Linked DNA regions of Neorhizobium galegae bv. orientalis str. HAMBI 540. The protein of the gene in region 1 interacts with the protein of each later gene in a pairwise test. Links are inferred from orthologs where the notes say so. Each region holds a gene or a part of one and is shown on either strand. Other genes may lie near its edges.

Evidence for each region.
Region 2: the proteins of rplA (region 1) and thrS interact in binary tests that used the Escherichia coli proteins (3 or more experiments, as listed by UniProt). The link is inferred for Neorhizobium galegae bv. orientalis str. HAMBI 540 from one-to-one orthologs.

The regions. Positions count from the first base shown.
Region 1 is NZ_HG938353.1:1,240,203-1,252,083, reverse strand. What follows is about bases 214-3,178. They hold rplA (50S ribosomal protein L1), read right to left. Parts: upstream 2,062-3,178; coding sequence 1,366-2,061; downstream 214-1,365. Other genes in these bases: nusG (transcription termination/antitermination protein NusG), read right to left, coding at 2,693-3,178; rplK (50S ribosomal protein L11), read right to left, coding at 2,063-2,494; rplJ (50S ribosomal protein L10), read right to left, coding at 497-1,054; rplL (50S ribosomal protein L7/L12), read right to left, coding at 214-437. Outside these bases: more of rplL, read right to left, coding at 60-213; more of nusG, read right to left, coding at 3,179-3,223; preprotein translocase subunit SecE, read right to left, coding at 3,239-3,439; RG540_RS32300 (hypothetical protein), read left to right, coding at 4,274-4,414; tuf (elongation factor Tu), read right to left, coding at 4,476-5,651; RG540_RS06355 (hypothetical protein), read right to left, coding at 5,931-6,425; 23S rRNA (guanosine(2251)-2'-O)-methyltransferase RlmB, read left to right, coding at 7,079-7,957; 3'(2'),5'-bisphosphate nucleotidase CysQ, read left to right, coding at 8,043-8,831; RG540_RS06330 (UDP-glucose dehydrogenase family protein), read left to right, coding at 8,998-10,302; RG540_RS06325 (transglycosylase SLT domain-containing protein), read left to right, coding at 10,516-11,409; RG540_RS31070 (hypothetical protein), read right to left, coding at 11,457-11,852. UniProt on the Escherichia coli protein: One of the primary rRNA binding proteins, it binds very close to the 3'-end of the 23S rRNA. Forms part of the L1 stalk. It is often not seen in high-resolution crystal structures, but can be seen in cryo_EM and 3D reconstruction models.
Region 2 is NZ_HG938353.1:1,810,390-1,822,291, forward strand. What follows is about bases 4,879-7,864. They hold thrS (threonine--tRNA ligase), read right to left. Parts: upstream 7,385-7,864; coding sequence 5,372-7,384; downstream 4,879-5,371. Other genes in these bases: RG540_RS09195 (hypothetical protein), read left to right, coding at 4,879-5,248; RG540_RS09205 (DUF1697 domain-containing protein), read right to left, coding at 7,511-7,864. Outside these bases: RG540_RS09165 (AI-2E family transporter), read left to right, coding at 1-490; RG540_RS09170 (hypothetical protein), read left to right, coding at 612-1,052; RG540_RS09175 (DUF2336 domain-containing protein), read right to left, coding at 1,061-2,188; RG540_RS09180 (hypothetical protein), read left to right, coding at 2,299-2,955; RG540_RS09185 (flavin reductase family protein), read right to left, coding at 2,945-3,565; RG540_RS09190 (nitroreductase family protein), read right to left, coding at 3,574-4,152; more of RG540_RS09195, read left to right, coding at 4,262-4,878; more of RG540_RS09205, read right to left, coding at 7,865-8,035; membrane protein insertion efficiency factor YidD, read right to left, coding at 8,043-8,420; RG540_RS09210 (iron-sulfur cluster assembly scaffold protein), read right to left, coding at 8,671-9,114; GTP cyclohydrolase I FolE, read left to right, coding at 9,401-10,015; hisI (phosphoribosyl-AMP cyclohydrolase), read left to right, coding at 10,044-10,505; RG540_RS09225 (patatin-like phospholipase family protein), read left to right, coding at 10,614-11,573; RG540_RS09230 (CBS domain-containing protein), read right to left, coding at 11,638-11,902. UniProt on the Escherichia coli protein: Catalyzes the attachment of threonine to tRNA(Thr) in a two-step reaction: L-threonine is first activated by ATP to form Thr-AMP and then transferred to the acceptor end of tRNA(Thr). The rate-limiting step is amino acid activation in the presence of tRNA.

The DNA.
Region 1 (11,881 bases):
GGGTAATATGTTCGGAGGAAACCAGCGGGAGAGGAGACCTCTCCCGCTGCATTCCGATATTACTTAACGTCGACCTTGGCGCCGGCGTCCTCAAGCTTCTTCTTGAGGTCAGCAGCTTCAGCCTTGTTGACGCCTTCCTTGACAGCCTTCGGAGCGCCTTCGACGAGGTCCTTGGCTTCCTTGAGGCCGAGACCGGTGATGGCGCGGACTTCCTTGATGACGTTGATCTTGTTGGCGCCAGCTTCGACGAGGATGACGTCGAACTCGGTCTTTTCTTCTTCAACGACAGCAGCAGCAGCACCGCCGCCAGCAGCAGCAACAGCTACCGGAGCAGCTGCGGATACGCCCCACTTCTCTTCGAGCAGCTTGGAAAGCTCAGCAGCTTCCAGAACGGTCAGAGCAGAGAGGTCTTCAACGATCTTTGCGAGATCAGCCATTTTGATAGTTCCTTATATTCGGTTCGAACTTGATTGGGTATGAACAGCGAAAAACCGCCTTAAGCGGCTTCCTCGTCCTTCTTGGCGTAGGCCGCGAACACGCGGGCAAGCTGGCTTGCCGGTGCTGCAACAACCGTCGCGATACGCGATGCCGGGGCATTCAAGAGGCCCAGCAGCTTGCCGCGAAGCTCGTCCAGCGAAGGCAGGGTCGCAAGCGACTTGACCGCATCCGCAGTGAGCGTGGTTGCACCCATGGAACCGCCCAGAACAATGATCTTGTCATTGGTCTTGGCGAAATCCATGACGACCTTCGGAGCCGTTACCGGGTCTTCGCTGAATGCGATCAGCGTCTGCCCCTTGAAGAGATTTGACATCCCTTCCGACTCCGTACCCTGAAGAGCGATCTTGGCCAGACGGTTCTTCGCGACTTTGACGGTGCCGCCAGCAGCGCGCATCTTCGAACGAAAATCGTTCATCTGCGCAACTGTGACACCAGCATAGTGGGCCACGACAACCGAACCAGAAGCCTTAAAGACTTCGTTCAGCTCCGTGACAAATTCGCGCTTTTCCGCTCTTTCCACTGTCTGTCTCCAGTTGACGGGACCGCAATCCTGCAGGCCCCATCGGGTTGCCTTTGCCTCAAGGGATCCCTTGATTAGGACCCCAAGCGACGCTTGAGGATCCTGTCCCCTCGCACTGTCGCCACTGGGGCTCCAGGCACAAGGCACACTAGGCTCGAACCGAATTCGTAAAGCGCGCTAGCGCCTCAAAAATCTCGGGTCTTACCCGTCTCATGCAGGCATCAAGTGATTAAGGTCGAAACCACCCGCAATCTCGGACAGGAATTCCCAGGTTTCCCTGGGAAATTCCCGGCCCCGAAGGACCAGGAATTCATGCAGTCCGGAACCCGAAGGCTCCGGACAGAACTTTAGATCGTCACGGTCGACGGATCGATCTTGACGCCCGGGCCCATCGTCGAAGAAATCGCTACGCGCTTGACGTAGTTGCCCTTCGCGCCAGCCGGCTTGGCCTTGATGACCGCATCGGCGAAAGCCTTGATGTTCTCTTCGAGAGCCTTGGCTTCGAAGGAAGCCTTGCCGATGCCGGCGTGGATGATGCCAGCCTTCTCGACGCGGAACTCGACAGCGCCGCCCTTGGAAGCCTTGACGGCGCCCGTGACGTCCATGGTGACGGTTCCGACCTTCGGGTTCGGCATCATGCCGCGCGGGCCGAGAACCTTACCGAGACGACCGACGAGCGGCATCATGTCCGGAGTGGCGATGCAGCGATCGAAGTCGATCTTGCCGCCCTGGACGATTTCGACCAGATCTTCGGCGCCGACGATGTCTGCACCGGCTGCCTTGGCTTCGTCAGCCTTGGCGCCACGTGCGAAAACGGCGACGCGAACGTCACGGCCTGTACCGTTCGGCAGGTTGACCACGCCGCGGACCATCTGGTCTGCGTGACGCGGATCGACGCCGAGGTTCATGGAGATTTCGACAGTTTCGTCGAACTTCGCCGTGGCGCGAACCTTGACCATCGAAATGGCTTCCGTCAGGGCGACCAGCTTGGTCGGATCGACGCCTTCGCGGATCTTCTGAATACGCTTTGCAAGCTTTACCATGTTAAGCCACCACTTCCAGGCCCATGGCGCGGGCGGAGCCCTCGATCATGGCCATTGCGCCTTCGAGATCGGCCGCGTTCAGATCCTTCATCTTCGCCTGGGCGATAGTCTGGATTTGAGCCTTGGTCAGGGTGCCAGCCTTGGCGCCCTTGCCCGGGGTCTTCGAACCCGAGGTGATCTTCGCTTCCTTCTTCAGCCAGTAGCTGACCGGAGGCTGCTTCATCGCGAAGGTGAAGGACTTGTCCTGGAAATAGGTGATGACGACCGGGATCGGCATGCCCTTTTCCATTTCCTGCGTGGCGGCGTTGAACGCCTTGCAGAATTCCATGATGTTGATGCCGCGCTGACCAAGTGCAGGACCGATCGGCGGGGACGGATTGGCCGACCCTGCCTTTACCTGCAGCTTGAGGTGGCCCATAACTTTCTTAGCCATAACTCTCTGCCTTTCGAGAGACCGGTTACCCGGCTCATTAGAGACCGGTTTCCCGGCCCGACATGCCGGCTTTCGCCGGCGGCTGCGGTTGCGTGGTTCGGCCAAAATGCCCGGCTAAGGCACCGTTCCTCCCACGCGCTTGCGGCAAACGCCGCACGAGACCCGCTGCACAAACAGCAGGCCCCATTTCGAAATTCATCAGACCTTTTCGACCTGGGCGTATTCCAGCTCGACCGGGGTCGCACGACCGAAGATCGAGACCTCGACCTTGAGGCGCGAACGCTCTTCGTCGACATCCTGTACGGTGCCGTTGAAGGACGCGAACGGACCATCGGAAACGCGGACCTGCTCGCCGATCTCGAAGGTGATCGAGGACTTCGGCCGCTCGACACCTTCCTGAACCTGGCCGAGAATGCGGTCGGCTTCGAAGTCCGGGATCGGCACCGGCTTGTTGTCGGAACCGAGGAAGCCGGTAACCTTCGGCGTGTTCTTGATCAAGTGATAGGCTTCGTCAGTCAGATTGGCCCGAACCATGACGTAACCCGGAAAAAACTTGCGCTCGGAATCGACCTTGCGGCCGCGGCGCACCTCGACGACCTTTTCGGTCGGCACGAGGATCTTTTCGAACAGATGCTCAAGCCCCTTCTGGCGAGCTTTGTTCTCGATGTCCTCTGCCACCTTCTTCTCAAAATTAGAATATGCGTGGACGATGTACCAACGCGCCGCCATCTTTATTCTCCAGAATCAAACGCTGACGTTCAGTACGAGACGGAGCAACCATCCCATGAGCTGGTCTGCAGCGAAGAAAAACAGCGCAGCGAACACAACCATAACCAGAACCATGGCCGTGGAAATCATGGTCTCACGACGAGACGGCCAATGGATTTTCGTCGTCTCGGAGCGCACTTGGCGCAGAAACGTAACGGGATTGGTTTTGGATGCCATAGATTGCCCACGCAATTACGGCACGTAAAGCTGAACTCTCTCAGCCCCACGCACCGCGTGTCTGTTTTGACCTACATAAACACCCCTTCCCCTTTACACAAGAGGGAAAACAGTGTTCGATGAAATTTCGCCGTTTTGCACGACGGCCATTTCCCGACAATTCCGCTGCGGATATTCTCGCGCCAATCATCTGAAAATGGCAGGGGCGGCCGGGCTTGAACCGACGACCTGCGGTTTTGGAGACCGCCGCTCTACCAACTGAGCTACACCCCTTCAACCTTGGCGGAACGTAAACCGGAAACTCCGGCTCGCCGCCAACTGGCTAGGCGCTCCCTTTAAGGGGATGCGTTGCGCTTTGCAAGCGCATTTTTAATATCCGGGCCGTTCACCTGAGCTTTCGGCCCAACCCGTCGGATGCGTCTGCAGACCGGACCACCGAAAGCGCCGGTTCCACCCGCCGCTCCGGCATTTCCTTGCCCGGCAGATCAAGCTGGCGGGCCCAGGCCGGGAGGATTGGGCTTCGTCCGGGGACATACCGGGTGTCGTCAGGAAAGACACAAAGGCCGCTCCAGATAGGCTTCCGGATGATTGATCAAGCGGTCTCGGCGAAAAAACCGGCAGCAGAAGCGAATCGACTTCGCATAGGCGCAACACTTACGTCGGTAGACCTGATGTCGGCTGGGACGCACTTCTTCCGCAGTCCGTCACCGGATGGGGACTTGTCGCGCCTGATGATCCCACCCACGTCCCTTACCCGGTATGCGCGCCAGAATGTTGGCCCCTCTTCAAGGGTGCTGCGGTCGATAGCGGCCCATCGAACTCGACGGTGGGAGCTTGACCAGCCCCCTGAACGGCCACGGCGCCGCGGATCGCGTGTCCGGTGAGCCGCCATCCCACGAGCTCGGCAATCTGGACTATGTCGGACTGACGGTAGGTCGTTTCCCTTACGAGAACGACCTGTTTTCGACACGCTGACCGAAAGCAAAAGGCCCCGCCGTTGCCGGCAGGGCCTTCTCTATTCCAATGTCGCTATCGATTACTCGACGATCGAAGCGACGATGCCGGCGCCGACGGTACGGCCGCCTTCGCGGATCGCGAAGCGCAGCTTTTCTTCCATCGCGATCGGGTTGATCAGCGTCACCTTAACGGTCACGTTGTCGCCAGGCATGACCATTTCCGTGCCTTCCGGAAGTTCGACGATGCCCGTCACGTCCGTCGTGCGGAAGTAGAACTGCGGACGGTAGTTGGTGAAGAACGGCGTATGACGACCGCCTTCTTCCTTCGTCAGGATATAGGCTTCTGCCATGAACACCGTGTGCGGCTTGACCGAACCCGGCTTGCACAGGATCTGGCCACGCTCGACGCCGTCACGCTGGACGCCACGGATCAGAGCGCCGATATTGTCGCCGGCCTGACCCTGGTCGAGCAGCTTGCGGAACATTTCAACGCCGGTCACCGTCGTCTTGGTGGTGGCGCGGATGCCGACGATCTCGACTTCTTCGCCAACCTTGACGATGCCACGCTCGACGCGGCCGGTCACGACCGTACCACGGCCCGAGATCGAGAACACGTCTTCGATCGGCAGCAGGAACGGCAGGTTGATCGGACGCTCAGGCGTCGGGATGTAGGCGTCGACAGCGGCCATCAGTTCGCGGATCGAATCTTCGCCGATCTTCTTGTCCGAATCTTCAAGAGCGGCCAGCGCCGAACCCTTGATGATCGGAATGTCGTCGCCCGGGAAGTCGTAGGACGACAGAAGTTCGCGCACTTCCAGTTCGACGAGCTCGAGAAGCTCGGCGTCGTCGACCTGGTCAACCTTGTTCAGGAACACCACGATTGCCGGAACGCCGACCTGACGGGCGAGCAGGATGTGCTCGCGGGTCTGCGGCATCGGGCCATCGGCAGCCGAGCAAACCAGGATCGCGCCGTCCATCTGCGCCGCACCGGTGATCATGTTCTTCACATAGTCGGCGTGGCCGGGGCAGTCGACGTGCGCATAGTGGCGGGCAGTCGTCTCATATTCGACGTGCGCCGTCGAAATGGTGATGCCGCGTGCCTTTTCTTCAGGAGCCGCGTCGATCTGGTCATAGGCCTTGTACTCGCCGAAGTACTTCGTGATCGCGGCCGTCAGCGACGTCTTGCCATGGTCAACGTGACCGATCGTGCCAATGTTGACGTGCGGCTTGTTGCGCTCAAACTTGCTCTTTGCCATTGAATGCTTCCTGTGAACATAAGTGTGGACCCGGCGACCGGGTTTGGTGTCGCCGTTTAAGGCTTTCCACCAGAATGCGCAAGACATAATTACGACGCGCGCCCGCACAAGGGGAGCCGGGTAAATCGAACGGAAACCCCCTATGGATGGAGCGGTTCCGCGTTGTTCTCTCCACTGGGCAATGCAGCTTAGATGACAGCCGGAAAACAAGGGGCCGACCGTCATCCCTCAAAGCGGGAGACGGCCGGCCCTCTATTCAGTGAGCGCCAGATTGGACTCTTACTTCGCCGGCTTCAGCGAGTTGATGAGCGCGACGAGTTCTGGGCCGTGCTTTTCCTGTTCGCCCTTGGTGCCCCAATAGGTGATGACGAGAAGCTTGTCCGGCTTCGGCGCGACGAGCGAGACGCCGATCGAAACGGCGCCGTCCTTGTCCTTGCCGCTCCAGTCCAGATTGATCATCTTCATGCCGTTGAACGTGTCTTCGGACTGTTTCTGAGTGGCCGGGTCGACCGTGACGCCATTTTCACCGAGGAAAGAGAACACATCTTCGATGACCTTATCGGTGGTCTCGGCGCTCGCGACGTCGATCGACAGATAGATCGCGCCGTCGTCGGAACTGGCCTGGATGCCGCTGTCGGTTTCTTCCGGGTTCCAGGCATCCGGAATGGTGATCTGCGCGACGGGGGCGGCGCTCGGGAAAAGCACGGTCGCAGCAAACGACGCGGACGGCAGGAGCATCGTCGCAAGGGCTGCGGCGGCAAGTATTTTCTTCATGGACAAGTTTCCATAGCTGGTGGTGGGGCGGCCTCTGTGCCGGCGAAAAAGCTTCTACCCGGGATGCTTTAAAAAGTTACGAGCATCATCGCGACAATACCAGGCGATCACGGAAAAACGAGGCTCCAGCAGGAACGTGCGTCGCCGCAGTCACGGCGCAGATGACAAGGCAGCCGCGGCAAAAAAGAAAGGCGGACTCGGACAGAGACCGTCGACGCGCTTTCAAGCGTGTGACATGCCGGTCTTCATCATGATCAGGTAAAATGGAGCGGGTAGCGGGAATCGAACCCGCGTATTCAGCTTGGAAGGCTGCTGCTCTACCATTGAGCTATACCCGCGGTATGTGGTGTCCGATCAGAGACGAATGGTGGAGAGAGTTGGATTTGAACCAACGTAGGCTGAGCCAACGGATTTACAGTCCGTCCCCTTTAACCACTCGGGCATCTCTCCAGTTTTTCGTCCGGATCGTGAGACCAAGTTCGTCAGATCTTGGAAGCTTGCCGCCCCTCAATCTGCGCCGCGTATATGACCGCCTCGTTCTCGTCTGTCAACACGAGGAAGAAGCAAAAATGACGAAAATAAATCAGTCGCACTTTCGACCCGCCTCCCCGTCGAGGGCTTTGCCCGGAGAGTGAGGATGGCTATAAGGCCTGATGAGCAAGGACGACAAAGAAGACAAATCCACCCGTGACACCCATTATGCGACGCTTCGGCGCGCGGTGCGCGACTCCAAGCGCGAGCGCGGAGAAATTCCGACGCCGCCCTTGAAGCGGCCGAAATCCAACAAGGACTGGAAGCCGCCGCAGCTTCAGCCGGAACAGGTCTTCCTCTATGGCCTGCACACGGTACGCGCCGCCCTCGACAATCCCGAGCGCAAGCTCATCAAGCTGTCGGTGACCCAGAACGCCTTCGCGCGGCTCGATATCGGCGAGCCGGAGACATTGTCCTTTCCGATCGAATTCGTTTCGCCCCAGGATATCGACAGGGTGCTCGGCCCCGAGGCCATTCATCAGGGCGTGATGCTGGAAACGCGGCCCCTCCCCATGCGCCGGCTGGAAGCGCTAAAGGCAAGTCCGCTTCTGCTGGTTCTCGACCAGGTCACCGACCCGCATAATGTCGGCGCGATCATGCGTTCGGCGGTCGCGTTCGGCGCCGGCGCGGTCATCACCACCCAGAGACATAGCCCGACCGAATCCGGCGTACTTGCCAAATCGGCCTCCGGCGCGCTGGAACTGATACCTTATATACAGGTCACCAATCTCGCCGACGCGATCGAAGAACTGCACCGGCTCGGCTTCCAGACGATCGGGCTCGATTCGGAAGGCCCCGCCCCGCTCGAAGGCACGTTTGCCGGCGGCCGGATCGCCCTGGTGCTTGGTTCCGAGGGCAAGGGCCTGCGTCAGAAGACCCGCGAGACGGTCAACGCGCTTGCCCGTCTCGACATGCCGGGCGCTATCAAATCGCTCAATGTCTCGAACGCCGCCGCGATCGCGCTCTACGCGACACAGCAGCATCTCGCCAAGGCCGATTGAGCCGAGCCGTTTTAGACTCCCATGCACGGGGCAAACGTGTCATTGGAAGTCTACCCAACCGACGTGACCAGCCGCCATGGAATTCATGCTCGCCACATTCGAAAAAGCCGCGCTGCTTGCCGGCAAAGCCATCCTGGACGTCTACAGGGCCGGACCCAGCACCAGCTACAAGGCTGATAAATCCCCGGTCACGGAGGCGGACGAACGGGCCGAAGAGATCATTCTCGCCGAGCTTGCCTACGCCTTTCCCGACATCCCCGTCATCGCGGAAGAATCGGTTGCGATGGGACGTATCCCGTCGATCGAAGGACGCTCCTTCATTCTTGTCGATCCGCTCGACGGTACCAAGGAGTTCATCAACGATCGCGAGGATTTCACGGTCAACATCGCCCTGATCGAGAACGGCGCGCCGATCCTCGGTGTCGTTTATGCGCCCGCCCTCAAGGTCGCCTATCTCGGTGGCGGCGGACGGGCGGAAAAACTTGTGATCGACGACGAATTCGCGGTGACGAACCGGGTGCCGGTCGTCGCGAGGCCGGTCGAGGCCCGTCCGATCTGCGTTGCGAGCCGCTCGCATAATTCCGCCGAGACCGAGGCCTTCCTCGAAAAATCAGGCGCCGCCGATATCCGCAGCATTGGTTCCTCGCTGAAATTCTGCCTGCTGGCGGAGGGTGTGGCCGATCTCTATCCCCGCTTCGGCCGAACCATGGAATGGGACACGGCCGCCGGAGACTCCGTGCTCCGTGCCGCCGGCGGCAGCACGGTCACGCTCGGCGGGGCACCGCTTACCTATGGCAAGACCGGCCGCGCAGACATGCTGGATTTCGCCAACCCCGATTTCATCGCCTGGGGATCGCGCCCTGGAAAGCCGTAGCAGCAATCCTATTGTCATCACCCCGTAACGTTGGCCAGTCAGGCCGGCTAGGGTAACGCCTGACCACAGCTGCCACAGGCAGCCAATCCGACGCGTTGCATTCCCTTTCGGATGCGCTTAGGAAACCGCTGCGCGTGAGATTGCCGGATAAAGATGAGGATTATTGATGCGTATTGTGATGGTTGGATCGGGTTATGTCGGCCTCGTGTCGGGAGCCTGCTTTGCGGATTTCGGACATGACGTGATCTGCGTCGACAAGGCTGCCGAAAAGATCGAGGCGCTGAAACAGGGCGTCATCCCGATCTTCGAGCCGGGACTCGAGGCGCTGGTCGAATCGAACGTCAAATCCCGTCGCCTTTCCTTCACCACAGAGCTTGGCCCCGCCGTGGCCGACGCGGATGTCGTGTTCATCGCGGTCGGCACGCCGTCGCGCCGCGGCGACGGCCATGCCGACCTCGGCTATGTCCATGCCGCAGCACGCGAAATCGCCGAAGCGCTGACCGGCTTCACCGTCATCGTCACCAAGTCGACCGTCCCGGTCGGCACCGGCGACGAGGTGGAGCGGATCATCCGCGAAACCAATCCGGATGCGGATTTCGCCGTCGTCTCCAACCCCGAGTTCCTGCGCGAAGGTGCCGCGATCGAGGACTTCAAGCGCCCTGACCGCATCGTCGTCGGCCTTTCCGACGAGCGCGCCCGCGGAGTGATGACCGAAGTCTATCGTCCGCTCTATCTCAACCAGTCGCCGCTTCTCTTCACCAGCCGCCGGACCTCCGAGCTGATCAAATATGCCGCCAATGCCTTCCTTGCCATGAAGATCACCTTCATCAACGAGATGGCCGATCTCTGCGAGCGCGTCGGAGCCGACGTCCAGGACGTTTCGCGCGGCATCGGCCTCGACGGCCGCATCGGCTCGAAATTCCTGCATGCTGGCCCCGGCTACGGTGGTTCCTGCTTCCCGAAGGACACGCTGGCACTCGCCAAGACCGCCCAGGATTATGAAAGCCCGGTGCGCCTGATCGAAACCACCATCGCCGTCAACGACACCCGCAAGCGGGCGATGGGCCGCAAGGTGATCGCGGCTGCCGGCGGCGACGTGCGCGGCAAGAAGGTTGCCGTCTTCGGGCTGACCTTCAAGCCGAATACGGACGACATGCGCGACAGCCCGGCGATCGCCGTCGTCCAGACGCTGCAGGATGCCGGCGCGATCGTTTCCGGCTACGATCCGGAAGGCATGGAAAACGCCAGGCAGCTGATGGATATCGAATTCGCCGACGGCCCCTATCAGGCCGCCGAAGGCGCCGATGTCGCGGTTCTCGTCACCGAATGGAACGAATTTCGTGCACTCGATCTCGAACGCCTGAAGTCCGTCATGAAGAGCCCGGTTCTCGTCGACCTGCGCAATGTCTATCGCGCGCGGGAGGTGGAAGCCCATGGCTTTGCCTATACCGGCGTCGGCAAAATGCACTAGGCAGTCCTGAGGGCGGCGGACCTTGAGTTTGTGGGCTCTCTGCAGGAGTTGCCCCGCAGATCGAGCAAGCGAAAGTCACCTGGGCCGTGACCCGGTGCTGGATCATCCGTGCCAGTCGCTTTTGGAGCAATCCCGCCGTCGAAGGCTTTAAAGCTGCGCCCCGGTTGGGCATATTGCATGTCGATGATGTTTCGCCCTCTCATGCAGATAGGCTTGGGCTTGTCCTTGGCCCTCCCGCCCTCTGGCGGGAGCGTCGGTGCTGCCGAAGACCCCGCCGCTCCCGAATGCCGATACGAGCGTGCGGCATCGGACGAGATGGGCCGATTGTGCATCCGCGCCGAAACCTACAATCAGGATCTCTGCCAGGTGATGCAACGGCTGGCCGAGAGGAACGGGCTGCCGCCGGAATTTTTCGCGCGGCTGGTCTGGCGGGAAAGCCTGTTCCGCGCCAATGCGGTGAGCCCGAAAGGGGCCGAGGGCATCGCCCAGTTCATGCCGGAAACTGCAAGGATCCGCGGCCTGAGGAACAGCTTCGATGTCATCGAGGCGCTTGCGGCATCCGCTCTCTATCTCAGGGATCTGCGCGACCGTTTCGGCAATCTCGGCCTTGCCGCCGCGGCCTATAATGCGGGCGAAGCAGGCCTCGAAACGTTCCTGGCGACCGGACGGCTGCCGATCGAGACACGCGACTACGTGTTTGCGATTACCGGCCATTCCGCAGAAATGTGGAAGGACGATCCGCCGAAGATGGCGGCCCAGGCCCTCGATCCCGGAAAACCCTTCCTCGACGGCTGCCTACGGCTCGCCAATACGAGGCGGCTCAACGAGAGTGTCTTGATAGCATCGGCGGATTGGGCGCCTTGGGGCGTGCAGCTTTCCGCGCACTATAATCCGAATATCGCCAGCCAGCTGTTTGCCAACACGATCGGCCGTCTGCCGACGCCGCTCAATTCCGAACGGGCGCTCGTCGTGCGCCAGAAACGCGGCAATTTCGGTTATCGCCCGCGCTATGCAGCGCGCATCGGCCGCGCCACCAGAGCTGAGGCTATCGATTTGTGTGCCAGGATCAGGGCCCACGCCGTGCCCTGCACGGTTTTCAGAAACTGAAGCGGCAAGCAGAAGAAGGCCTTCCGCTTGCCGCACATAGGTCTCGATCAGCAGTTTTGTGCCTGCCCAGGCGCGAGAGTTCCGTCCGCATTGGGCGTTGCGGAGCCGGAACCTTGCGGCAGATTGTTGGTCGTAGCGGAACCGGAACCCTGTGGCAGGTTGTTGGGCGCGCATTTGGAGCCGCCGGAATTGCCGATCGTGCTGCCTGTCGTATTGGAATCAAGCGCGCCTGACCCGGCGCCATTCAGCGGAGCCGTGGTAGTGCCGTTGAGCGTGCCGGAGCCGGAGCCACTGGCGCCCGAACCGGAAACGGATCCGCCGGTTCCTGCAGAACCTGAGCCAGAAGCGCCGGATCCTGATCCGGTTCCTGAGCCCGACTGGGCGACCGCGGCAGTGGCGAGACCAAGCGACAGTGCGCCAACGGTGAGTATCTTTACAAACATTGGGTTTCCTCTCGTGGGACTTTCCAAAC
Region 2 (11,902 bases), 570 kb from region 1 along the record:
CGGCGAAGGCATCGTGCTCGGCATCGCCTACTGGATCGCAGGCGTCCCCTCGCCCGTGACGCTCGGCGTTTTGACCGGCCTGATGGCGCTTATTCCGGGCGGCGCGCCGCTGTCGTTCTCGCTGATATCGTTTTATCTCGTCGCCAATGGCGCCTACTTCGCCGGCGGCGGTCTTTTCCTCTGGGGCACGGTCGAACTCTTCATCGTCGACAAGACGCTGCGGCCCCGCCTGGTCGGCGGCCCGATCAAGCTTCCCTTCCTGCCGACATTCTTCGGTCTCGTCGGCGGTGTCAGCACCATGGGCTTCCTCGGCCTGTTCATCGGCCCGGTCCTGATGGCGCTGCTCGTGTCGATCTGGCGCGAATGGATCCGCGAAGTGAAGATGGCCGAAGTAACCGAGGTTGAAACCGTCGACGTGCCCAAGGGGCCGGCGACATCGCCGGAGCTTCCCCCCGATCTTCCCGTCGTCAGGAAAGTCTCTTCTCCATGAAGATGCTGAGCGGATCGGGCTGGTAATCTCCGAACGGCCCGATGTGGCGGATCCATTGAAGCTGCCTTGGTCGGGCCAAGATTGCTCGCTTTAAGTCGCTCACCATAATTCGGGGGACACCATGAATTCCGCACTGATTGTCATGACCATTCTCGGCTGCAACGACGCCGGGACGGACTGCCATTATATCGCGACCGCGGAAAACCGCTGGCCGAGCATCGAGATGTGCAATTCGGTATCGGAACAACAGCTCTCCGGTTATGCCAACCAGGCCTACCCGATGCTCATCGCCGTCTGCCAGAAACCGGAAGCGACGGAGATCGCCAAGGCGCCGGTGCCGCAGTCGCGACCGGAGACCACGATGCCCGCACCATCGGCAGAGCCAGCCGCTACGCCTGCTCCGGAACCGGTGACGCAACAGGAGAAGGAAACGCTTGCGGGTCGCGCCATCCAGCGGGTCAAGACCGTGCTGCCGACCACCGAAGGCGTGAAAACGCTGATGACCAGCCCTGTACGGCTGGTCGAGAATGGCTATTCCTGGGTTGCCAAGAAATTCCGATAAGCTGGCGGTTACGCCGCCAGCGACACGCCGCTGGCATAAGACCGCGCGCTGAGCCGGACCTCCAGCCTATGCAGCTTTTCGATCATGTCGAGAAGTTCGCCGATCGGCGAAAGCTGCATGTTCGGCCGCTGGAATTTCTCGAGCAACATGCCGGCGATATTGTCGAGCGTCCCGTCTGCCGCCGCTGTCCGCCAGAGGAAGACCGCTTCGACGAAAACGGCTGCGATATCCCGCCCGAGGCCCGAAGCTTCGAAAAGCGCCCGCACCGCATGCATGCGGCCCGTCGCGAGAATCGCTCTCACGCGGCGGTCGTCGAGCCCCGAGAGCGAGACCATTGCGCCGGCGAAGAAATCGACCTTGCCGCTGCAGAGCGCGTGGATGAGGAAGGCAGGCGTCAGCCGTCCGGCCGCGCGCAGATGTTCGACCAAGCCGGGGATTTCTTCCTGCAGCACGGTGCCGGCGATGGCGACGGCCGCAGCCTCGCCCGCTTCTCGGGTCATGTGCTCGATCCGCGCCGGCGCCATGCTGGTCCGCACCAGTCCGGAGCCGGCAAGTGCCGCGGTAATGTGGTTGACGAGCATATGGCGGGCATCCGCCGGTAGCGCATCGCGTTCCAGCAGCAGGTTGCGGATCTGGCAGCACTGCCCGAACCGTTCCGCGATCCGCCTGAGCGAAATCCGGGTGATCGAGGCGGTCTCGTTTTCCAGCAGAAGGGTGACTTCGCATTCGTCGCCGATCTCGGCGATCGCGGCGGCGATCCCGCGCGAAAGGTTCGGCCTTGCGGCGATCATCGCACGGGTCAGGCCGTCGCTGCGCCCGGCAAGATCGACGAGATCGTTTTCGGTAAGGACGGGCGAACAGGCGATGACCGTGCAGGCGATCTCCGGCTGGTCTTCAGCAAGGCAGACGATGACGGCCCGCGGCGCATCGGGGGAATCCGCCAGAGCCTCCGCAAGCGCCAGGCGCACGTGCGGCGACGGGTCGTCGAGCAGATAGGTCATGGCAAGGGCTGCGGCGCGATGCTGCTCGCTGCCCATCGGCGAGTGGAGATAGGCCCGGCCGAGAGCATTGGCCGCCTTCGCCCTCTCGCCTGTTCTTGCTGTTTCAGCCCAACGAAGAAATGCCTGTACGATCACACTCGGCCTCGACTACACATGCCAGTTCGAATCTGGCTGGCTTGATTACTCACGCTAGTGGCAAAAAGTTTAAGATTGGTTCACCACGTTCCTTAACCATGGCGAAGTCCTTGAAAATACGGTCCTGGCTTGTCGTCGACCCCTCTGTGGGGGCCGCAACGGTCCGTTCGGCAGGCGCGGATGCGATCGTTGTCGACCTGACCGGTCCACCTGAGTCGTGGAATGCAGCTACGAGTTTGGATCGCCAGTGGGCTGACCTGGCGCCGGACGGACGGCTTGCGTTCCTTCTGCCGGCTTTTTCTTCGGGAAGAACGGAGGCCGCCGTCGCGCTCGCCAGCCAGTACGGCGCCGCCTCGGTAATCCTATCCGGCGCCCGCAGCGGGGCCGAAGTCCAGAGGCTCGATGTGGCTCTGCGGGTGGCGGAAATCCGTGCAGGGCTGGCACCGGGCAAGACGCAGATCGTTGCGCTTGCCGATGCCGCCGGCATCCTTGCTGCCCGGAGCTTCGACCACTGCAGCCGCCGCCTGGCGGCCCTTGGCTGGGAAGGCAGCTATAATCCCTTCTCCGATACCGCGCGCGTTGCGGCAGCGACCATCGCGCTCACCTCCGCCGCCGCAGGCATAACGGCGGTCGACGCCGTCTCACCGACTGTGGACGCTGCTGCCTTCCTGTCTGAATGCGAAAGAGCAAGAGCGAACGGCTTCTCCGGCAAGCTGTGCCGCAGCCTCGATCAAGTTGCGATCATCAATCGGATTTTCAGCGTTTAGGTTCGGCGCCGGCCGGCCGGGTCATTTCGAACACGTCGGCGCCGCCGTCGGCGAAATCGCGGTAACCCATGCGCGCGATCGGCCGCGCAAGCCCCATGTCGATCCGTCCGCCCCGCAGGATCTCTTCGCTGATATGGATGCCGACCACTTGGCCGAAAACCATGTAGGCCTCGGCACCCTGGCCGTCCAATCCCACCGGCTGGATCACCTGCGTGACGCGGCATTCCAGCACCGTATAGGCTTCCGCGACGTAAGGCGCATCGATGAGTTCCGCCATCTTGGCGGTCAGCCCCGCCACCTCGAATTCGCTGACGCCATAAGGGACGGCTTCCGACGAGGCGTTCATCTTTTCGGCCAGATGTCGGCTTGCGAGGCTCGCTGTAAAGACGCCGGTTTCCTCGGCGTTCTTCAGGCTGTGCTTGCGGCCACTGGAGGAAAACATCACCAATTTGGGGCTGTCGGAAACGGTGTTGAAGAAGGAATAGGGCGACAGATTCATCGATCCGTCCCTGCCCTTCGTGCCGATCCAGCCGATCGGGCGGGGCGCGACGATCGCTTTGAAGGGATCGTGCTTCAGTCCATGCTGGTTGGTATCGGTCGTGTAGAACATCGAAAACCCTATTCGCCGGCGTAGGTGACGATCTGCGACAGTTCGGGCCGGGGGCGGTCCGGCGTCGCGAAATCGCTCGAGCCGATATGGATGAAACCGGCAATCTTTTCGCCCGGCTTCACACCAAGGAGCGCCAGCGCCTCGTCGTCATAGGCGATCCATTCGGTACGCCAGTTGGCGACGTAGCCATGGGCGTTTGCGGCCATCAGCATGTTGAAGCAGACGGCGCCGGCAGAAAGCGCCTGTTCCCATTCGGGGATCTTCGGATGCGGTGCCGCGGTGCTGACGACGGCGACGACCAGCGGCGCGCGGGTGAAGCGCGCCAGCTCCGCCTCTCTGGCGGCATCGGTCATCTCGGGCGTCTTCTTGAGCGACAGAGCCAGGAACTGTTCGCCGAGCGTGCTGCGCACGTCGCCGCGATAGACGATGACGCGCCAGGGCGCGAGCTTGCCGTGATCCGGAACGCGGGTCGCCAAGGTCAGAATCGCCTCCAATTCCTCCCGCGATGGGCCTGGCTCCTTGAACTGTGCTACTGGCGTGGAATGCCTGTCGCGCAGAAAATCGATGAGTTTAACGTCATTTTGCATGGTCAAAGCTTCCATTTGGAGCTGGCGCGGTGGGAAGGTCTTGAAATTGCCTTGTCATTGGTCTCAAGTGCCGTCTCGGAAAACAAGAGTCAACCGGTAGACAACACAGATGGCAGGTACTTCCCTTGCGGCACGCTGGTTCCTCGCCGGAGCGATGGCTCTCGGCCCGGCATTCGGCGCATTCGCTCAGGAAGACGCCTTCAAGAATTTCCGCACGCCGGACAGCACCGGCAAGATGCCGAAGCTCAACGCTTTCTCGGCTCTGCCGGGCGGCCCGCCCGGTATTCTCTCAAAAGACGTGCAGTTCGACGCCAAGCTGACGTCCGACGGCCAGCCCATGCAGGAAGGTCTTACCTGGCGCGTTTTCAGCCCGATCGCCGGTGACGACGGCAAATTGCCGCTGGTGGCCAGTTCCGAAGGCGGCTCCGCGTCATTCCAGCTCGCCCCCGGCGATTATTTCGTCAATTGCGCCTTCGGCCGCGCCGGCGTCACCAAGAAACTGAAAGTCCCCGAAAGCGGCAATGTGCCGAAACAGACCCTGGTGCTCGATGCCGGCGGTTTCGTCCTTAATGCGGTTGCCGGTACCGACCAGCGCATCCCGCCCAAGGAACTGAGCTTTTCGGTCTATTCTGCCGAAGTGCGCGACAATGGCGACCGGGCGCTGGTGATGTCGGACGTCAAGCCGAATACGGTCGTGCGTCTGAATGCCGGCACCTATCACGTCGTCTCGGAATATGGGGACGTCAATGCAGTGGTTCGGGCCGACATCCAGGTGGAAGCCGGCAAGCTCACCCAGGCGGTACTGCAGCACCGCGCCGCGCAGATCACCCTGAAGCTCGTTTCTCAAAAAGGCGGTGAAGCGATCGCCGATACGGCCTGGTCGGTACTGACCGCCGCCGGCGACGTCGTCAACGAAAGCGTCAGCGCTTTTTCCATGATGGTCTTGTCGGAAGGCGAATATCTCGCCGTCGCCCGCAACAAGACCAAGATCTATCAGCGCTCGTTCACCGTCAAAGCCGGACGAAACACCGAGGTCGAAGTGCTGATGCGCGATACGCCTCAGGTGGCGGGCGGGGTCACCAGCGACCGGAATTGACAGGTCCGGGCAGATTTTGCCGGACCTTCCGCCAGCCTGACAGATCAGTCCTCCGGAAGTCCCGCGTCAATATTAGCCGAGTTCTGACAGCGCCCGCCCTTCGGCAGGCGCTGTCATTATCGGTCAGGCCGCGGCCTTCTTCTTGTTCTTCGCTTCAAGACGGCGCAACACATCCGGTGGCGTCGCTTCGAGGGTCAGCGAAGAGATCGCTTCGTCGAGCGTCATCGAGGTCTGCGCCTGCGAACCCAGTCGGCGGATGTTCACCGAACGCTCTTCCGCTTCCTTCTTGCCGCAGACGATGATCACCGGCACCTTGGTGACCGAGTGCTCGCGGATCTTGTAGTTGATCTTCTCGTTGCGGAAATCGGTCTCGACGACCATGCCCGCATCACGAAGAGCTTCCGCGACCTCCCGGCCGTAGTCGTCGGCGTCCGAGGTGATCGTCGCCACCACCACCTGCATCGGCGCGAACCAGAGCGGCATGTGGCCGGCAAAATTCTCGATCAGGATGCCGAGGAAACGTTCCATCGAACCGCAGATGGCGCGATGGATCATCACCGGCTGAGTCTTTTCAGAGTTTTGGTCGATATAGAAGGCGCCGAACCGTTCCGGCAGGTTGAAGTCGACCTGGGTCGTGCCGCACTGCCATTCGCGACCGATCGCGTCCTTCAGCGTATACTCGAACTTCGGACCGTAGAACGCGCCCTCGCCCGGCAGGATGCCGGTCTTGATGCGGCCTTCCGACTGCGCCTCGATCGTCTTCAGCACATCGAGCATGACGGATTCGGCACGATCCCAAAGCGCGTCGGTGCCGACACGCTTGTCCGGCCGGGTCGACAGCTTGACCACGACTTCCTTGAAGCCGAAATCCTCGTAGACCGACAGGATCAGGTCGTTGATCCGCAGGCATTCGGCGGCCATCTGCTCGTCGGTGCAGAAGACGTGCGCGTCGTCCTGGGTGAAGCCGCGTACGCGCATCAGCCCGTGCAGCGCGCCGGAAGCTTCATAGCGGTGCACGAGACCGAATTCCGCAAGCCGAATCGGCAGTTCGCGATAAGACTTCAAGCCATGCTTGAAGATCTGCACGTGACCCGGGCAGTTCATCGGCTTCAGCGCAAAGACGCGGTTGTCCGCTTCCTTGTCTTCCGGATGGGTGAAGGCATAGGCGGACTTCACCGCGAACATGTTCTCCTGGTACCAGCCCCAGTGGCCCGACGTCTCCCAGAGCGAGGCATCGAGAACCTGCGGCGCGTTGACTTCCTCATAGGTGCCGGCAAGCCGGCGACGCATATAGGCGGTCAGCGTCTGGAACATGCGCCAGCCCTTGCCGTGCCAGAACACCACGCCCGGACCTTCTTCCTGGAAATGGAAGAGGTCCATTTCGCGGCCGAGCTTGCGGTGATCGCGCTTTTCGGCTTCCGCCAGCACGTGCAGGTACTGGTCGAGTTCTTCCTGCGTCGCCCAGGCGGTGCCGTAGATGCGGGTCAGCATGGCGTTGTTCGAGTCGCCGCGCCAATAGGCGCCGGCAACCTTCATCAGCTTGAAGGCCGTACCGATCTGGCCGGTCGAGGCCATATGCGGACCACGGCAGAGGTCGAACCAGTCGCCTTGATAATAGATCTTGAGATCCTGGTCCTCCGGGATCGCATCGATCAGCTCGACTTTATAGCCTTCGCCCTTGGCTGCGAAGACTTCGCGGGCCTTCTCGCGAGACCAGACCTGCTTGGTGAACGGTTTGTTGCGGCCGATGATTTCCTTCATCTTCGCCTCGATCTTCGGCAAATCGTCGGGCGTGAAAGGCGCGTTGCGGGCAAAATCGTAATAGAATCCGTTCTCGATCACCGGGCCGATGGTGACTTGCGTGCCGGGCCAAAGCTCCTGCACGGCCTCCGCCATCACGTGGGCGGCGTCGTGGCGGATGAGTTCCAGCGCTCGGGCGTCGGTGCGCGTGACGATCTCGATCTTTCCGTCGGTCACCGGCTCGGCAAGGTCCTGCACGGTGCCATTGATGGTGACGGCGACAGCCTTCTTGACGAGCGACTTGGAAATGCTCTCGGCAACGTCACGGCCGGTCGTGCCGGCGTCGAAAACGCGGACGGAGCCATCGGGAAATGTAAGGGAAACGGATTGGGACATGTCTTTCTCCTGTCCAGTCCCGCCAACGAATGCGGGTGGTGTTGGAATAAATGGCGGTTCGCCCTTTGGGCGCAGCCGGCGTGGCTGATAAATGCTTTTGGCGTTTTAGTAAAGGCGAGCGGCCGCTCAGCCGATCATTTCGGCAAGCCTGCCGACCGTGTTGGCATTGCGGATCGTGCCGATGCCGAGCTTCTTGGTGGTCATCGCCGACAGCAGCCGTGTCTCGCTCGCCTTGCCGCCGAAATCGACCCAAAGATCGCCGTCGACGATGGAAATCACCTCCTCGCCGCGGTGGCGTTCGAGCAGGTCCAGGACACTTTCGTCGAGCGGCTTTCGCATCACCCGCACGCCGACCTCGGAACCTTCTCCCGACGGAAAGGGATTGCCGGCCGCGAGCTTCAGCCAATCGGCACCGGTCCTTGCGATGATATCGACATGTTTGCCGAACCGTTTCTCGAAGGCGGCCTCCAATCTCTGCTCGACATTGCCGGTCGATGACCTGCCGGTCTCGAAGACGAGATTGCCGGTCGAAACCAGGGTCCGGCAATTCCGGTAGCCGAGATCCTCCGCCATGGCGCGAAGGTCGGCCATGATGACCCGCTTGCCGCTGCCGAGAACGATGCTGTGAAGCAGCGCGACATATGTGATCATCGGCTCCTCATTGAGGCGACGCCGGTTCGGCATGGCGACGCCAGTATCGCCACGGCATCCACCAGTGTTGCCGCATTTCGAGCGCTTCCGGCACAGGATCGAGCCCGCTTGTACCCCCCGGCCCGCAGCGCGCCACCCGAAACAGCGTCATCCATCCTCCGGGCCACAGCCCATGCCGCGCCACTGCCTCGTAACCATATTCCGAGCAAGTCGGAATATGCCGACAGGAATTGCCGATGAATCCGGACAGTGTCAGCTGGTAGAAGCGGATCAAGCCCATGCCGAACAGCCGGCCCGGCGTCTTGGAGAAATGGCCGGACCAGTTGCGCGAGGAACTGACCTTCGGCTGGCGTTCGGAGTGCTGACAGTTTGGGGCGCCGCACATCAGGCGTGAACCGCGATTGATGGCAGGATGTCACTTAGGGCGTGCCGATCCAGCCCCCCTCTGCCCTGTCGGGCATCTCCCCCTCGAGGGGGGAGATCGACTCGTGGCGCTATTTGTACCTCATTGGAAACGGCACACGTTGCCGAGCGCGAAACATCCGAGAATAAGCGAAGACGGTCCTCCATCCGATCTCCCCCCATGTGGGGGAGATGCCCGGCAGGGCAGAGGGGGGTAGCCGCGGAATGCCAGCTCATCCGACCGTTGCCAGCTGCTTCGCCTCGATCTGGTCGATCGCATCGACGACCGCCTCGAAGGTCAGCATGGTGGAGGGATGGCGGGCCCTGTAGTCCTTGACAGGCTTCAGGTAGCGCATTTCCTCGAACCGGCCGTCCGGCCCCTCGCCGTCTTCTTTCAGCATGGCGAGCATATCCTGGCGCGCCTTGCGGATCTCGGCGGTTGTCGCCCCGATCACGTGCCGGGCCATGATCGAGGACGAGGCCTGGCCGAGTGCGCAGGCGCGGACCTCGTGGGCGAAATCGGTGACCCGGTCGCCGTCCATCTTCAGGTGCACCCGCACTTTCGAGCCGCACAGCTTCGAATGTTTTTCGGAACTCGCATCCGCATCCGGCAGCGTGCCAGCATGGGTGATATTGCCGGCGAATTCGAGAATCTTGCTGTTATAGATGTCGTCCATCAAGGCTCGCTTTGAGTCCGGCCGTCGCTCGTTGAACACTGTGTCACGTCAGGCGGACTACCATAAAAGGGTTCCTGCCATTATATGTGATGTCCGGGCAAGATCATCAAGAAAGGATGTTTTCACGAAATCCTACCGAAAACGGAATAGGATATCTTGTAAAAATGTTCGCCGAAGGTCAGATAACCCCGGATTGCCCAAAAATCAGCCGCAGATGCCTAGCAGCTGATCAGTCCGTGAGTAACGCCAGTCGGATGCGGCCTTGAACCGCATCAGGAGACGATAGATGGATGCCATTGTGAAGAATTTCCCGGCTTCGAAAGAGAAGCAGGTCCGCCCCTCGCAGCAGGAGGCCGAGGAAGCCGTGCGCGTTCTGTTGCGCTGGGCAGGTGACGATCCCGCCCGCGAAGGCCTGCTCGACACCCCGAAGCGCGTCGCCGCCTCCTATAGCGAGCTATTTTCCGGTTACGAACAGTCGCCGGAAGACGTGCTTGGCCGTACTTTCGAGGAAGTCTCGGGTTATGACGATATCGTGCTGGTGCGCGACATCCCGTTCTTCTCCCATTGCGAACACCATATGCTGCCGATCATCGGCAAGGCGCATGTCGCCTATCTGCCGAACGGCCGGGTCCTCGGTCTTTCGAAGATCGCCCGCGTCGTCGAGATCTTCGGTCGCCGTCTGCAGACGCAGGAAAACATGACGGCGCAGATCGCCAATGCGATCGAGGAAACTTTAAAGCCGCGCGGTGTCGCCGTGATGATCGAGGCCGAACACCTGTGCATGGAAATGCGCGGTGTGCAGAAGCAGGGCTCGCATACGATGACGACGACGTTTACCGGCGAATTCAAGGCGAACGCCGCCGAACAGGCCCGTTTCTTCACGCTGGCCCGCAACCGCTGACCGGCGGTTTTCCGGGCGGAGTCTCCTGATGTCGTTTTCTTTTGACCAGCCTTCCGCCGACAAGACGGAACTCGAAGGCGCTGGCGCCTTCACGCCCCGCTTCGATCAGAACGGCCTCGTCACCGCCGTCGTCACCGATGTCCGTGACGGCGAACTGTTGATGGTCGCGCATATGGACGCCGAAGCGCTGGCGCTGACGGTCGAGACCGGCATTGCGCATTACTACAGCCGCTCGCGTGCCAAAATCTGGAAGAAGGGCGAATCCTCCGGCAACCTGCAGACTGTCCATGAACTGCGCACCGACTGCGACCAGGACGCCGTCTGGCTCAAGGTCTCGGTCGCGGGACACGACGCTACATGCCATACCGGCCGTCGCTCCTGTTTCTATCGGACTGTTACCCAAAGTGATGGTAGGGCGGTTCTTGAAATCACCGACAATCAGCGTCATTTTGATCCAAATGTCGTCTATTCCGATCAAGGAACCATTTAGGCATTTGCCTCGTTTTTTGGCGTGTCTCGACTGAATAAACGATTTCGAAACCTGTCGATGCGTTAATCGTCAGACCGGGGTTTGTTCAGCTGTGGAGGATTTTTGTCGATGCTGAACTGGAGTTGGAACCGTCACGATCCACTTGCGGCACCTGCCGAAGGCGGCGAAACGAAAGTCCTCGAACCGACCCCTCCTCCCACTATCGAAGCCCCCAAAAAAGCAAAGCTTGCCCTCGCTCTCGGCGGCGGTGCCGCGCGCGGTTGGGCTCATATCGGCGTCCTCAGGGCTCTCGACGAGGCCGGCATCGAAGTCGGCATGATCGCCGGAACCTCGATTGGCGCTCTGGTCGGCGGATGTTACCTCGCCGGCAAGCTCGACGAACTCGAAACTTTCGCCCGCTCGCTGACCATGCGCCGCATTGCCGGCCTGCTGGACCTGACGATCGGCGGCGGCGGTCTTCTCGGTGGCATGCGGCTGACCAAGCGGATGCAGGAACACCTCGAAGGCCTGTCGATCGAGGATCTCGACCGCCCGTTCGTATCGGTTGCGACCGAGCTCCATACCGGCCACGAGGTGTGGATCTCCAGCGGCTCGCTGATCACCGGTCTTCGTGCCTCCTACGCCCTGCCCGGCATTTTTGAACCCGTGAAATGCAACAACCGGACGCTTGTCGACGGCGCGCTGGTCAATCCGGTGCCGACGTCCGTCTGCCGCGCCTACGAGCAGCCGCTCGTGGTCGCCGTCAACCTGAACTACGAGATTTTCGGTCGGTCTGCAGTCGTCAAGCACAATGCCAGCGTCCAGCCGATCGATGACGGGCGCAAGAAGCCCGAGGACATCCGTGTCGGTCTGACCGGCACCATGGTGCAGGCCTTCAACATCATCCAGGAACGCATTTCCCGCGCGCGCCTGGCCGGCGACCCTCCGGATCTGGCGCTGCATCCGCGTCTTGCCGATATCGGCCTGTCCGAATTCCATCGCGCCGGCGAAGCGATCGACCGCGGTTATACGGAGACTATGGCGCAGATCTCTGCGCTGAAGCGCATGCAGGAAGTTTTCGCCCGCTAAGTGGGGGATGCCTCGTCACGAGGTGATACAGCCCCGCCCTTGGGCGAGGCTCAGCCGAAAGCGATCAGCCGGCAATATAGGCCTTGATCTGTTCGGCCTCGAGTTCGATCTCGCGAATGCGAGACTTGACCACGTCGCCGATCGAAATGATGCCAGCGAGCTTTCCGTCCTGCTCGACGGGCACGTGGCGGAAACGGCCGCTGCTCATCATCCCCATCAGTTCATCGACGGTCGTGTCATCCTTGCAGCGTTGCACCGCAGTGGTCATTGCCGACTTTACCAGTTGGTCGAGCACACTGGCGCCCTTTCCGGCGATGGCGCGCACCAGG